4 regions of the Anaerobacillus sp. QJM3NY_32 genome follow, and region 4 is predicted to be linked to each of the others. Evidence: predicted binding sites of a transcription regulator. Region 4 holds the regulator's gene; each other region holds the start of a gene.
The links. The regulator LexA, encoded in region 4, represses DNA repair genes until DNA is damaged. The targets are predictions, from matches to a motif close to CGAACATATGTTCG.

Region 1 (3,137 bases), 1.2 Mb from region 4:
GAGGTCCCCTTATTGATGCAAATACAGGAGAGGCAATCGCCATTAATTCCGCAGGAACAGACTCAGGGGCAATCGGCTTTAGCATTCCGCTCCCCAACGTTATTGAGCAAATTAAAAATTGGTCTGATGACCCAGTAGAAATAACGGTAGATGATGAAAGTAAGGAAGAAGTATCAACACCACAGGGACTCACAGGAGAAGACTTTAAAAATAATGCTACCTATCTTATTGGATATTTCTATGAAAGCTTGTCTACTCAAGACTATGTCACTGGCTACTCCTTACTTGGCAGTCGCTGGCAGAGTGAAATGCTGTATGAAGATTTTCGAAGTGGCTATATCCATACCCTTGACGTGGAAGTTTCAAATATGACCGGAAGTTTAAATCAAACGAATGATCAAGTAAAGGTAACAGCTACTATTAAAGCACAAGAACGAACCGAGGATAAGAAGACAACAACTTCTCTATACAACGTCACTTACCAGGTTGGTTATGAAAATGACCAATTGAAAATTCTAAGTGGTAAGGCTGAAAAATTAAAGTAAAGTAGGCAACATAAGGCTAGAGGTACATTCTCTAGCCTATTTGTTATTATTTATTTAAACTAGCCCTCGTCTGGAGGTGAAAAACCTTCTTGAGAAATATAAATGGCGCTATCAGGAAAAAAGTCCTGTAATCGCTTCTTTATTTTCAAATAGGCTTTACGTTGATACCAACCTTCTAGACCCGCTTCTTCAAAGAGCTTACGAATGCCAAGCTGCTCTGTTCTTTTACCACCGCTCCCATCACCCATGAAAAAGTCATCAAGCGTGAGGCGATCCGTTACTTCAGCTAACTTCTTAGGGAAATGTTCAGAACACGGGAGAAGTGGTGCCACTGCCGCTTGTACAGGAATACCGTTTGCTCGTAACGTTTGTAGCGCCTTTAACCTTGCTGCAATTGGCGGTGCTGATGGCGCAAAAATTTTGCGCACTGAATCAAGGTCTGTTTCTACTGTCATACTGACCAGAACCTTTTTGCCGAATTTTTTTAACAAATCAATATCTCTAGTGACGAGTGGAGAGCGGGTTTGAAGAAATAGAAAATCAGGCATTTCTTCTACCATAGCCTCAAGTAATCCTCTTGTTAAATCAGTCTTAAATTCAATAGGCTGATAAGGATCTGTCGAAGAAGACATAAAAATCGATACTTCTCCTTTTTTCCGAGCTTTCGGAATCTCTTTTTTCACAAGATCCACAGCGTTTTCTTTAATATCTACCCATTCTCCCCAATCCTCTTCCCTAAAAAGGGCAATAGGCATTCTTCTTACATAGCAATAAGAACAACCGAAGGCACATCCAGCGTAAGGGTTCAGAGTGTGACTATATCCATTAAGAAATCCACTACCTTTTGTTAAAATAGACCGAGATGTTCGCTTCTGAATTGAAGGCTGCAATGGCGATCCCTCCTTCTTCCATTAGTGTACCATAAACCGAACATGTATTCGATTATTACGAATAATTTTTCACTAAGCGGGCACGGTAAAGGTGAAAGGTGGTATAAATTGATGAAACGTACAGTAAGCTGTCTCCTTTTCTTACTTCTTCTTTTACCAATTCATGCTTATGCAGCTGGTCCGATTCAGCTCATTCAAGGAAAGTGTCCAACATCACTAGATCAATCGGCATCAACAAAAGGACTTACAACGAAAGCTACAACGATTCTTTCAGGCTTAATGGCCAATACTCCCGATACAAATTCATGGCAAATCATTAGCATGTCCCCTTTAAAAAAGAAGTCACCCTATTACGCGCCAGCCGTTAAAACCTGTGAAAAAAAAGTCGCAAATCACACTTACCTTATTGATGTACTCGTCACAAAGAAATCTTCTCAACTCCCCGTGCGCATGCACCTCTTTGCTTCTAAAGAAGAAAAGGGGTGGAAAGTTTGGGGACTAACTACTTACTAAATGTGTATACTTTATTTTACTTCGCACATACTACTCATGCGTGTAAGCTAGCCGTTAGGATCTATGACACGCAACCATCCCACACTCTTATTTCACACTCGGAAAATAAGAGGATAGCCCGATCAGGACGCTGATCGGGCTTAATTCATGCTTTTCTCAATAAATTGTTTAAATATTTCTGTTTCCTCCGAAAGATGTTGATAGACCATGTATGTGTGAACCTCAGACAGTTTGATTTCCTCAGTATCGACTTGAAGAATTCTCCCTTCAAATACCTCACGCCGAACAGATGACCATGGTAAAAAAGAGAACCCAAGCCCTTCCTCAATAAATCGCTTTGTAATGTGTACTTGGGATACAACCATCGTTCGAACACCGTCATATTTAGAACGTAGTTCAACTAAAAGATCTTCCCAATAATCAGGATGATTGTGTGTGAGTAACGTTGATCTCAAACAAAACTCACTTAAAGTTAAAGGCAGACTTGTTTCCGCATCTCCCCCATCGTGTGGCACAACTAAAACAATTGGATCGGCTCCAATTTGTTCATTTTTCACATATGCCTGCAAAGATTTCATTCTTGAAAGACCGAAATCTGCATCATTTTTGGTGATCATCTCTCCAATTTCATTAGACTCACTTACTTTTACAACTACCTCAATCGATGGATAAGCTTTCATAAATTGCTGAAGGACATTAGGTAGAACCGTAGCAGCAATTAAAGGAGATACAGCAATCGTCAACTTTCGATGGTACCCCTGCCTCCACCCGTTCATATGACGTAAGCTAGTCTCATACTGTTCAACTAACTCTTTGGCATGCGGAAGAAATTGTCTTCCTGCTTCGGAGAGCACCACTCTTCTACCGCTCTTCATAAATAGCTTACTGCCAATCTGCTTTTCGAGTTGTTGAATGTGAACCGTAACAGTAGGTTGAGCAAGATAGAGTTTTTCAGATGTTTCCCTGAAATTTTCATACGAAGCAGCTGTGACAAATGTTTTCAACCAGTTTAGATTCATTCTTACCCCCCTTATTGATAGCGTTTCTCTATTAATTATTCAGTAATTATTTATTAGTCATAATCATATCGAATCGATACACTAGATACAAGACGAATGAAATGGAGTTGAGTTTATGATTCATGCCGGATTAGAAGGAATCATTGCGGCTGATTCCAATATCAGCCTTG
Region 2 (3,137 bases), 960 kb from region 4:
TCATTCTTATTTAACCGAAAAGGTCTCCTTGTGATCGATCGTTCCGAAAATGATCTCGATGGAGATGAATTGATGCTTCAGGTTATTGAAGCCGGGGCTGAAGAAATGGAAACAAATGAGGATGCTTATGAGATTTATACCGATCCCCAGGAATTCCAAGATGTAAAGCACCAATTACAAGCGAGCGGATTAAGTTTCTCTTCCACTGAAGTCACGATGATTCCAGAAACGTATGCTCCACTAGAAGAGGAAGATGGGCTTCATATGTTAAAGCTAATTGATATGCTTGAAGATAACGATGATGTGCAAGATGTTTATCATAATGCTGAAATAAATGATGATGTTTATGATCAATTGTGAGCTACAGTTTTTCTGTAGCTTTTTTTGATGCATATTCCTCAATAAAATGGAAACGCTAACGGCATGAACTTCTTGAAAATGGAAGAAAGGTGTTGGAAACATATGAAAAGCCTTTATCCACTCCTTCTATTAGGTATACTTCTTGTTCTTGGAGGAACATCGGCCGTGGCTTATGAAGGAGATGGCATATCACCGGTTACAGGAACCAAAACTCAAGAAAAAGGACCACTAGTTGTTGAAGTTGTATTGAGAACAAATTATGCGGACGGTGTTTCAACGAACCAATCTGTATATGAAACCATATGGGCAATGGAAGACTTTTGGAGTCAATACGCTGATTGGCAACTTGTAGATCAGGAAGAAGGACGAATGATATTTGAACGGAATCTAGAAGATATTTCGCCTGCGAGTAAACAAAATGGACATTTCGGATTAACAGAGGATGGCATTCTTACGATATTTGATGGAATTCCGGCAGAAGAGAAAGTCATTCAAACATTTTTTCAAATTGATGTAGGAAAGCTAGAAAGTCAAAGAAGAGAGCAGCTTATGGAAGGAATTCCAGTAGAGTCATGGTATCAGTTTGAAGACGTCATCCAGTCTTTTTCTAAAATTAAAAAAGAAGAACCTGTCCAGTAAGGGCAGGTTCTTCTTTTGATTTAGACGCTTATCTCCGTTTCTAAACGCTCGTCTCCGCTTTTCATCTTTTTATGGTAGAATGGAGAGATAGAAATACATGTTCGTATGTACAGGGGAGAGAGTAGCTTTGATAGAATATATTAAAGGCACGGTTGAATATATTGATACAGAATACATTGTTGTAGAGTCGAATGCGATAGGATATAAAATTTATTGTGGGAATCCTTTTGAATTTCAGAAGTACCGTAATCAATCGATTCAAATTTTTACGCATCATTACGTTAGAGAAGATCTCATTGCCCTTTATGGATTTCCAACACGGGAAGAGCGACTTTTGTTTGAGAAGCTTCTAAATGTTTCCGGTATCGGTCCTAAGGGAGCTGTGGCCATTTTAGCGACTGGTGAACCTGATAAAGTTGTGAGTGCCATTGAAATGGAAGATGAGAAATTTCTAACAAAGTTTCCTGGCGTTGGTAAGAAAACTGCCAGACAAATTATTCTAGATCTAAAAGGTAAGCTTAAAGGCTTTGGCGCTCCCACTGAGGGATTGTTTGCAGTGGATGAAGTTCAAGAAGAGGGTGCTCATGAGCTAGAAGAAGCGCTAGAAGCATTGAAAGCTCTTGGGTATGCTGAACGAGAAATTAAGAAGATTAAACCAAAGCTAGTTGAAGAAACGCTAACGACAGATCAGTATATTAAAAAAGCCCTTCAGCTTATGCTGAAGCAATAAGGAGGGAGTAAAGTGGAAGATCGAATTCTATCAGGAGAGCAGGTCGGTGACGACTCATCCGTAGAATATAGCCTCCGTCCTCAGCGATTAAGTCAATATATTGGACAAGAAAAGGTAAAGCGAAATCTTGAAGTGTTTATTGAAGCGGCTAAAATGCGTGAAGAGCCCTTAGATCATGTGCTGTTGTACGGCCCTCCTGGTCTAGGTAAAACGACTCTCTCAGCCATTATTGCAAACGAGATGGAAGTGAATTTGCGTACAACATCAGGTCCTGCGATTGAAAGACCTGGTGATCTTGCAGCTATATTAACCGCCCTTGAACCTGGGGATGTTTTATTTATCGATGAAATACATCGACTACCTCGAAGTGTTGAAGAAGTTCTTTATCCTGCGATGGAAGACTACTGTCTAGATATTGTAATAGGAAAAGGCGAAACGGCAAGATCTGTTCGTTTGGATCTGCCACCGTTCACCCTAGTAGGCGCTACGACAAGGGCTGGACTATTAACGGCGCCTTTACGAGATCGTTTCGGCGTACTGAGTAGATTAGAGTATTATCTTGAAGATGAACTTCAAACTATTTTAATGAGAACAGCTGACATTTTCGATGTTGAAATGGACCACGCTGCTGCTGTTGAACTTGCTCGAAGATCGCGAGGGACACCTAGAATTGCCAATCGCTTGCTAAAACGTGTAAGGGATTTTGCACAGGTGAAAGGGGATGGCGTCATTTCGCACTCACTTGCTTCTCAGGCTCTTGAGATGATGCAAGTCGATCCTCTTGGACTTGATCATATCGATCACAAGCTTCTATTAGCCATCATAGAGAAATTCCGTGGAGGTCCTGTAGGAGTAGATACAATTGCAGCAACGATTGGTGAAGAAAGTCATACCATTGAAGACGTGTATGAACCCTATCTACTTCAAATTGGATTTCTTCAGCGTACACCTCGTGGACGTATGGTTACTCATCAGGTATACGATCACTTTGGTATGGAGATTCCTCAATAGCAATGGGAATTTCAAAACTGTTTATTATCTTAGGGATCGCCTTTTTGGCCATTGGTGTGTTGTGGTCCTTTATTGGGAAATTACCTGGTGACATCGTAATCAAAAAAGGAAACACTACGTTTTTTTTCCCGATTGTAACCTCAATAGTCATTAGTATTGCCTTGTCTTTACTCTTTTTTATTATAGGTAAGTTCAGATAAGGGGCAGCTTTCCAAACGCCATTTTCAACATGGTGGAAGGGGAACTGCCCCTTAAGGGTGCGCCAACAGGTAGAGCTGTGGTAAAATCAATAAAGTTGAACACTTTCTAGAAACAGTGGTGAATAAAATGAACGTAAATGATTTTGATTTTGAACTTCCAGAACGGTTAATTGCTCAAACGCCGTTAAAGGAACGGA
Region 3 (3,137 bases), 1.6 Mb from region 4:
TGCACAACGGCTTCCCTTTTACGTGGAAAGTGTAGACACCTCGCCTGATCGTGTAACTCATCATGCAAACTTTTTCTTGTTTCAGCGTATTCGAGTGGATCTTTTTTAAGCCCCGTATCATAAGAGCGTTTTGAAGAACGAACGCCACCATCCCATGAAGGGGAGTGTAATTCAATTAATGGATTTTCAAGAGCCTGTTCTTTCACGTACTCCAGTAATTCGACCGTAGAATATTGGAGTATAGAAATCGCTTGATGCAACTGGGTTGTCATGACTAATTTCGTTGTCTGCTTTTGTATCAATCCTAATTCCATCGCAATCCCTCCACCTTCATCATACTATATCGCTTCATTTTATGGTATGAAAAAAATGAAAATGACCAGAATTTTCTGTTTTTTAAAAGGGGATTTTGACACCATTTTTAAAGAAAATGATGAAATAGCCCGTCCCTTAGTCAAATTTCTACATAAACTGTCTTATAGAGAGAGAAAAAGGAGGCAAATGCCATGGATTTAGCTGTATATGGAATTGCTTTGCTTCCAGTCATCATTGGAGTTGTACACCTTTTTAAGGTGTTTGGTTTTCCGGTAAGGTTCTTACCGATTCTTTCCATTGGAATCGGAATTGTAATGAGCCACATTTATGTTGAACCGGAAGACTTCAAAAAAGCCTTCTTTATAGGATTATGGCTTGGACTATGCGCTACTGGAATGCACTCAGGCTTCAAACACACGATGAGTGGAGCAATCAGCAAAGGACATGACGATGACAAAGATAAGCCCTGATAGAAGGTAAGACTGATCGCAAGAAGAGTGGACGAGTTCTACTCTTCTTTTTTTCTGTTCAAAATGAAGGATATTATTCATTCCCTGGATCTAAGCGAACAAAGATGACATTTATCATAAAAAAATCCCCTTCACACTAGCGAAAGGGATTGGAATTATGTAATTGGTGCGCCCGGAGGGATTCGAACCCCCGACTGACGCGGTACCGGAAACCACCGCTCTATCCGACTGAGCTACGGGCGCGCTTCATTAGCGCAAGGATTATTATACGATATGCCCCCTTTTTTTGCAAGGTGAATTTCATAGCTTCCAAGTGACGATCAATGAGTAATCAATAGTGTATAAGAGCATTTTATCTATACCATGTTAATGAACGCTGTTGCTTTTTTACTCTGGTGAACGGTGAGGTATTAACAATATTGGCCAAAGCTATTATCCAAACATTTCATTCATATCATAGAAAAGGTATCGCTTCAGTTCTTGACGTCTCACCTGTCTCATAGTAAAGTTATACCAAACATATGTTCTGTTAGGTGGAGATGATCATGTTCCAATTAAGTAAAGAAGAAACGAAGGCATTAAGAAACTACCTCTTACTTCCTTACCTGAAAAGAGTGCTGGAAATTGACACGAAATGGGTGAACCATTCGAAAATGAAACTTCCGCGCCCTTATCTGGAACTAATTCATGCCGCTATAACGTTAGCCTCCTCTGACTTAAAATGGGCAAAAGCAATGCTTCATGATAGAGGAATCCGCGTCTATATAGAAGATACGAAAGAAGATGTTGTGATTTGCAAAGTATATTGTCGAGGTTACAATCAAACATACCGCTATTCTTCCATTCAAATACGTAATCAGGTAGAAAGACGAATTTTAGCCTACTTTTTAGCAGACGATCGATTAAAAAAAAGGAACATTCGCTCTGTTTAAAATAAAGGGATGCGGGGAAAATGGGTGTATGTGGTTAAAGAAAAATCAAACCCTTTTCATCGATTAAAAAATAGGACAGCACTTCATTTGACCTATACTGACCTTTTAGGTATGATGAACATACAGCAACTACATATTCCACAAATATAAGGGAGGAATTTAAAATGGTTTTAATTCCAACGGTAATTGAACAAACAAACCGCGGTGAGAGAGCGTACGACATTTATTCTCGTCTTCTTAAGGACCGTATTATTATGCTAGGAACAGCAATTGACGACAACGTATCAAACGCAGTCGTTGCACAACTTCTTTTCCTTGCTGCTGAAGACCCAGATAAAGACATCTCACTTTATATCAACAGCCCTGGTGGTTCAATCACTGCAGGTATGGCGATTTACGATACTATGCAATTCATTAAGCCAAAAGTATCAACAATCTGCATCGGTATGGCTGCTTCAATGGGTGCCTTCCTACTTGCTGCTGGTGAACCTGGTAAGCGCTATGCTCTACCAAACAGTGAAGTAATGATTCACCAACCGCTCGGTGGTACTCAAGGTCAGGCTTCTGACATTGAAATTCACGCAAAACGCATCATCCAAATGCGCGAGAAGCTAAACAAAATTCTTTCTGAGCGCACAGGTCAACCACTTGAAACAATCGATCGCGACACAGATCGTGACCGTTTCATGGAAGCGACTGAAGCGAAAGAATACGGCTTGATTGATGAAGTAATGGAAAAGAAAGCATAAGATAGACCCTAAAAAGCCTTTCCCTACATTGTTGGGAAAGGCTTTTTCTTTCTTAGAATAGGCGTTGTTTTTGAACCATCTGCTATTTGAGCAGCCAATGAACCACAATGGATGATCCCACTCTCTATAACTCTATTCTCTTAAGAATGTTTCGCAACGTTAACAATTTAATGCAAAACAAAAACCTGGCACACAGCCAGGTTTTGCTAATCTTTTTGAATAAAATCAATTAATGAAGACATCGCATCTTCTTCATCATTACCATCAACAGTTAAAATAACAGAAGAACCAGTACCAACAGCAAGGCTCATGATGCCCATGATGCTTTTGGCATTAACTTTTTTACCGTCCTTCTCAAGGAAGATATCCGAGTTAAATCGGTTTGCTTCCTGTACAAACAGAGCTGCTGGACGTGCCTGTAATCCTGTATCCAAAGTAACCACAACTTCTTTTTGAATCACTTGTTCATTCCTCCCCTTATTTAAAACAGTCGATCAGAACACCAGAAGCGCTATACCAGTTTCCCTTGCACTCGCCACTTTCAAACTAAAGCTATGATAGCTCATTTTGTGGCCTCTCGATTTTAAATTTACTAAAGTGTTAAATTACCTAAAAAAGTAAGCGCTATCTCGAAAGGTGAAAAATTTAGAAAAACGCTATTTCCAATGCTT
Region 4 (3,137 bases):
ACAGCAAATTATGGATAAGGCGGAGTTTACAGTTTTTGCGGATGAATTTAAGGAGGATTTGTGCAAAGCGAAAAGTGTAAAAAAAGCAGAGAAAGTGATCGAAAAGCATGGTGAGAAGCTGTGGGAGACGGCTGTTGCTCGAGCTCAGGGAGAACGAAATGATTTAGGGGAACTAGATCGTTATGATGATCGCCCGCTTTATTGGACTCGATTACATATGACTGCTGCCCTCAGGCAATGGGAACCTTCATATACAGTAACGGAGAAAAAGCAAGAAGAACTGATGAAGAAACTAGAGTACACGTCAAGGGGAATTACTTCTATTGATTTTCCAAAAGGGAAGAAAGTTAAGCGTATTTTAGTAAGCGGATTTGATCCATACCGTTTAGAACAGGAATTTAGGAGATCAAACCCTTCTGGCGCTGCAGCGCTTCAGATGGATGGGAAAGTCGTTTTGACGGAAGAAGGTCCAGCTTTTATTCAAGCAGCGAATTTTCCGGTACGATGGGATGATTTTGATGAAGGAATCGTTGAAGATACTTTTGGACCTTACCTGGTTAATAGTAAAGAGCAGGTGGATCTCATGATGACAATCAGTCAAGGTGGTCCAAAAGCTATGACCATCGAAGGGTTTGCCGGGAGATGGCGCACAGGGGTTGGAAACACTCTTGAAGATCGCTCAGAAGTTATTCCGACAGTGAGCAATTGGCCGATGCCTGAAAAACTGCCGGAATTTATTGAAACAACGCTTCCTTACAAGGAAATGATTGCAGCCAATACTGGACCATGGCCGGTAGAAAGAGGCGATGAAGTATGCGAATGGCTCGCACCAGAATATCGTGATAAACCGTATGAGTGCCATGAAGGGGGTCCGACTGAAGGATCAAAAGCTCGTAAAGGAGGAGGCGGAAGCTACTTATCGAATGAAAGTCAGTACCGATCCAATCGCGTGCGAATTGGGATAGGAGCTTATGATATTCCGGGTGGACACCTTCACGTAGCCGCTCAGGAGTACTATCCTGAAGATCCTTCCGTTTATATCACTGATGAGTTCCAAAAGTTCCGTCAGGCGACAGTAGATCAAACAGTTGAATTAGTTATAGCGGCTTCAGAGGCTGCTGAAAAGTAACCGTTTAAGAATTATGTTAGAAGTATACAAAACCGCCCTTTATTTAAATGAAGGGCGGTTTTGTATAGCCTTTAAGAGTTAAAAGTAGGTAGGTGAGGTTGGTTGTAATGTAAAGCTACACCCCTATGCTCTTCAAACTGCGATCATTTACACAGACGGAGGGGTTAATAAATAAAAGAAGAGAAGAAGCTCGTATTGATATAGCCCAGAAAGCTTATATAACATAAAAAAAGAAGCGCACGCAGCGCTTCTAGTGAATGGAGCGAAAGACCCCAATTACTTTACCAAGAATAGAAACGGAATCAAGAATGATCGGTTCCATCGATGAGTTTTCCGGTTGAAGTCGGAAGTAGTTGCTTTCTTTAAAGAATCGTTTAACAGTTGCTTCAGCTTCATCTGTCATCGCGACAACAATATCACCGTTATTTGCAGTTGGTTGTTGCTTCACAATAACCATATCACCGTTATAAATACCAGCTTCGATCATACTATCCCCTTCAATCACTAGAATAAAGGTATGTTCTTCATCCTGTGCAAACTGTTCTGGAAGCGGGAAGTATTCTTCTACATTTTCAATGGCAGTGATGGGTTGACCAGCAGTTACTTTACCAATGACGGGAACGTTTACAGTATGTTGACGAGGAATATCGATCGTTTCATCAAGACCAAGCACTTCGATGGCTCTTGGTTTTGTTGGGTCTCGTCTGATATACCCTTTTTTCTCGAGTCTTGCCAGGTGGCCATGGACAGTGGAGCTTGAAGCAAGTCCAACAGCTTCGCCAATTTCTCTTACGGAGGGTGGATAACCCTTTTGCTTAACTTCGACTTTAATAAAGTCCAGAATGTCCTGCTGACGCTTTGATAGTTTCATAATATCTGGCACCTCGTTCCAATCTATCTATTTGTTAGTAGTATACCAGAATTTTTGTTCGCATACAAACATAAGTTCGAAGAAATTAGTTGACACGAACAGAGGTTCTGATATACTAAAAACAGAACAAATATTCGCATATGGGGTGATTGGGATGAGAAAGCAAGCTGGGGGCTTGTCTGGAGTTGATTTTCTTGTCATTATATCTTTTGTAGCTGTGTTAATTATTGTGTTTCTATCTTTGCGAACAGCTGCAGCTGAGGAGTATGATCGTTATACAACGGTACAATTGGAGCAGGGAGATACTGTTTTAGAAATTGCGGAAGAATACCGTACTGCTCATGAGTTGTCTGATCGGAAGTTCGTCAGTTGGGTTGAAGAAGTGAATAGCATTGATGCAAACCGAATTACAGCAGGAGATACTCTCATCATCCCTGTTGAAGCGAACGCTACCGCACTTGGGGGTAAAGAATAAAGTATGAACGCCGTTATTTATTGTCGGGTAAGCACAAAGAAAGAAGCACAGGAGTCTTCTCTTGCCAGGCAAAAAGAAGAACTACAACGATTTGCATCACAGTCAGGTTTTATTATACAGCGCTTGATTGAAGAAAAGCACAGCGGGTATGACATTGATCGTGATGGCATACTTGAGGTGCTTGACTTATTGAAAGAGGGGCATGTTGAGGCATTGCTCATTCAAGATGAAACAAGACTTGGGAGAGGGAATGCAAAGATCGCTCTTCTACATGCCGTCCATAAATATGGAGGGACGATTTATACAGTGAATCAAAACGGAGAACTTCAATTGTCGGAATCTGATTCGATGGTTCTTGAGATCGTTAGTATCGTTGAAGAATTTCAGCGCAAGCTTCATAATCTGAAAATTAAACGTGGAATGGACAAGGCGGTTAAAGAAGGCTATCGACCACAGCGAAACCTCAGCCATCAAAATCAAGGTGGGCGTGAGCGGGTGGAAGTTCCAATCGAAGAAATTGTTAATCTACGAAACCGTGGTCTTACGTTTAATGAGATAGCTGCAACGCTTAAAGGATTTGGACATCACGCTTCGAAAGCAACGGTACATAGACGTTATCAGGAATATGTTGACGAGCAGAACGAGAAGCACTAAACTTGTCT

Region 1: the regulator LexA is predicted to act here: its motif matches at 1,473-1,486, upstream of AC0VYH_RS04085 (SPL family radical SAM protein).
Region 2: the regulator LexA is predicted to act here: its motif matches at 1,090-1,103, upstream of ruvA (Holliday junction branch migration protein RuvA).
Region 3: the regulator LexA is predicted to act here: its motif matches at 1,300-1,313, upstream of AC0VYH_RS18775 (YhjD family protein).

Annotation. Positions count from the first base shown of each region.
Region 1 covers NZ_CM149684.1:748,420-751,556, reverse strand. Annotated here, with positions in the region: gene AC0VYH_RS04090 (S1C family serine protease) at 1-545, shown strand, start outside; gene AC0VYH_RS04085 (SPL family radical SAM protein) at 605-1,435, opposite strand; gene AC0VYH_RS04080 (hypothetical protein) at 1,547-1,948, shown strand; gene AC0VYH_RS04075 (LysR family transcriptional regulator) at 2,089-2,967, opposite strand; gene AC0VYH_RS04070 (citrate synthase) at 3,083-3,137, shown strand, end outside.
Region 2 covers NZ_CM149684.1:2,929,442-2,932,578, reverse strand. Annotated here, with positions in the region: gene AC0VYH_RS15450 (YebC/PmpR family DNA-binding transcriptional regulator) at 1-360, shown strand, start outside; gene AC0VYH_RS15445 (BofC C-terminal domain-containing protein) at 463-999, shown strand; gene ruvA (Holliday junction branch migration protein RuvA) at 1,127-1,729, shown strand; gene ruvB (Holliday junction branch migration DNA helicase RuvB) at 1,742-2,740, shown strand; gene AC0VYH_RS15430 (DUF2905 domain-containing protein) at 2,743-2,940, shown strand; gene queA (tRNA preQ1(34) S-adenosylmethionine ribosyltransferase-isomerase QueA) at 3,068-3,137, shown strand, end outside.
Region 3 covers NZ_CM149684.1:3,600,008-3,603,144, forward strand. Annotated here, with positions in the region: gene rpoN (RNA polymerase factor sigma-54) at 1-314, opposite strand, end outside; gene AC0VYH_RS18765 (hypothetical protein) at 507-785, shown strand; tRNA gene AC0VYH_RS18770 (tRNA-Arg) at 950-1,028, opposite strand; gene AC0VYH_RS18775 (YhjD family protein) at 1,331-1,717, shown strand; gene clpP (ATP-dependent Clp endopeptidase proteolytic subunit ClpP) at 1,882-2,466, shown strand; gene AC0VYH_RS18785 (HPr family phosphocarrier protein) at 2,673-2,927, opposite strand.
Region 4 covers NZ_CM149684.1:1,969,789-1,972,925, forward strand. Annotated here, with positions in the region: gene AC0VYH_RS10470 (hypothetical protein) at 1-1,129, shown strand, start outside; gene lexA (transcriptional repressor LexA) at 1,380-2,003, opposite strand; gene yneA (cell division suppressor protein YneA) at 2,155-2,475, shown strand; gene AC0VYH_RS10485 (YneB family resolvase-like protein) at 2,479-3,129, shown strand.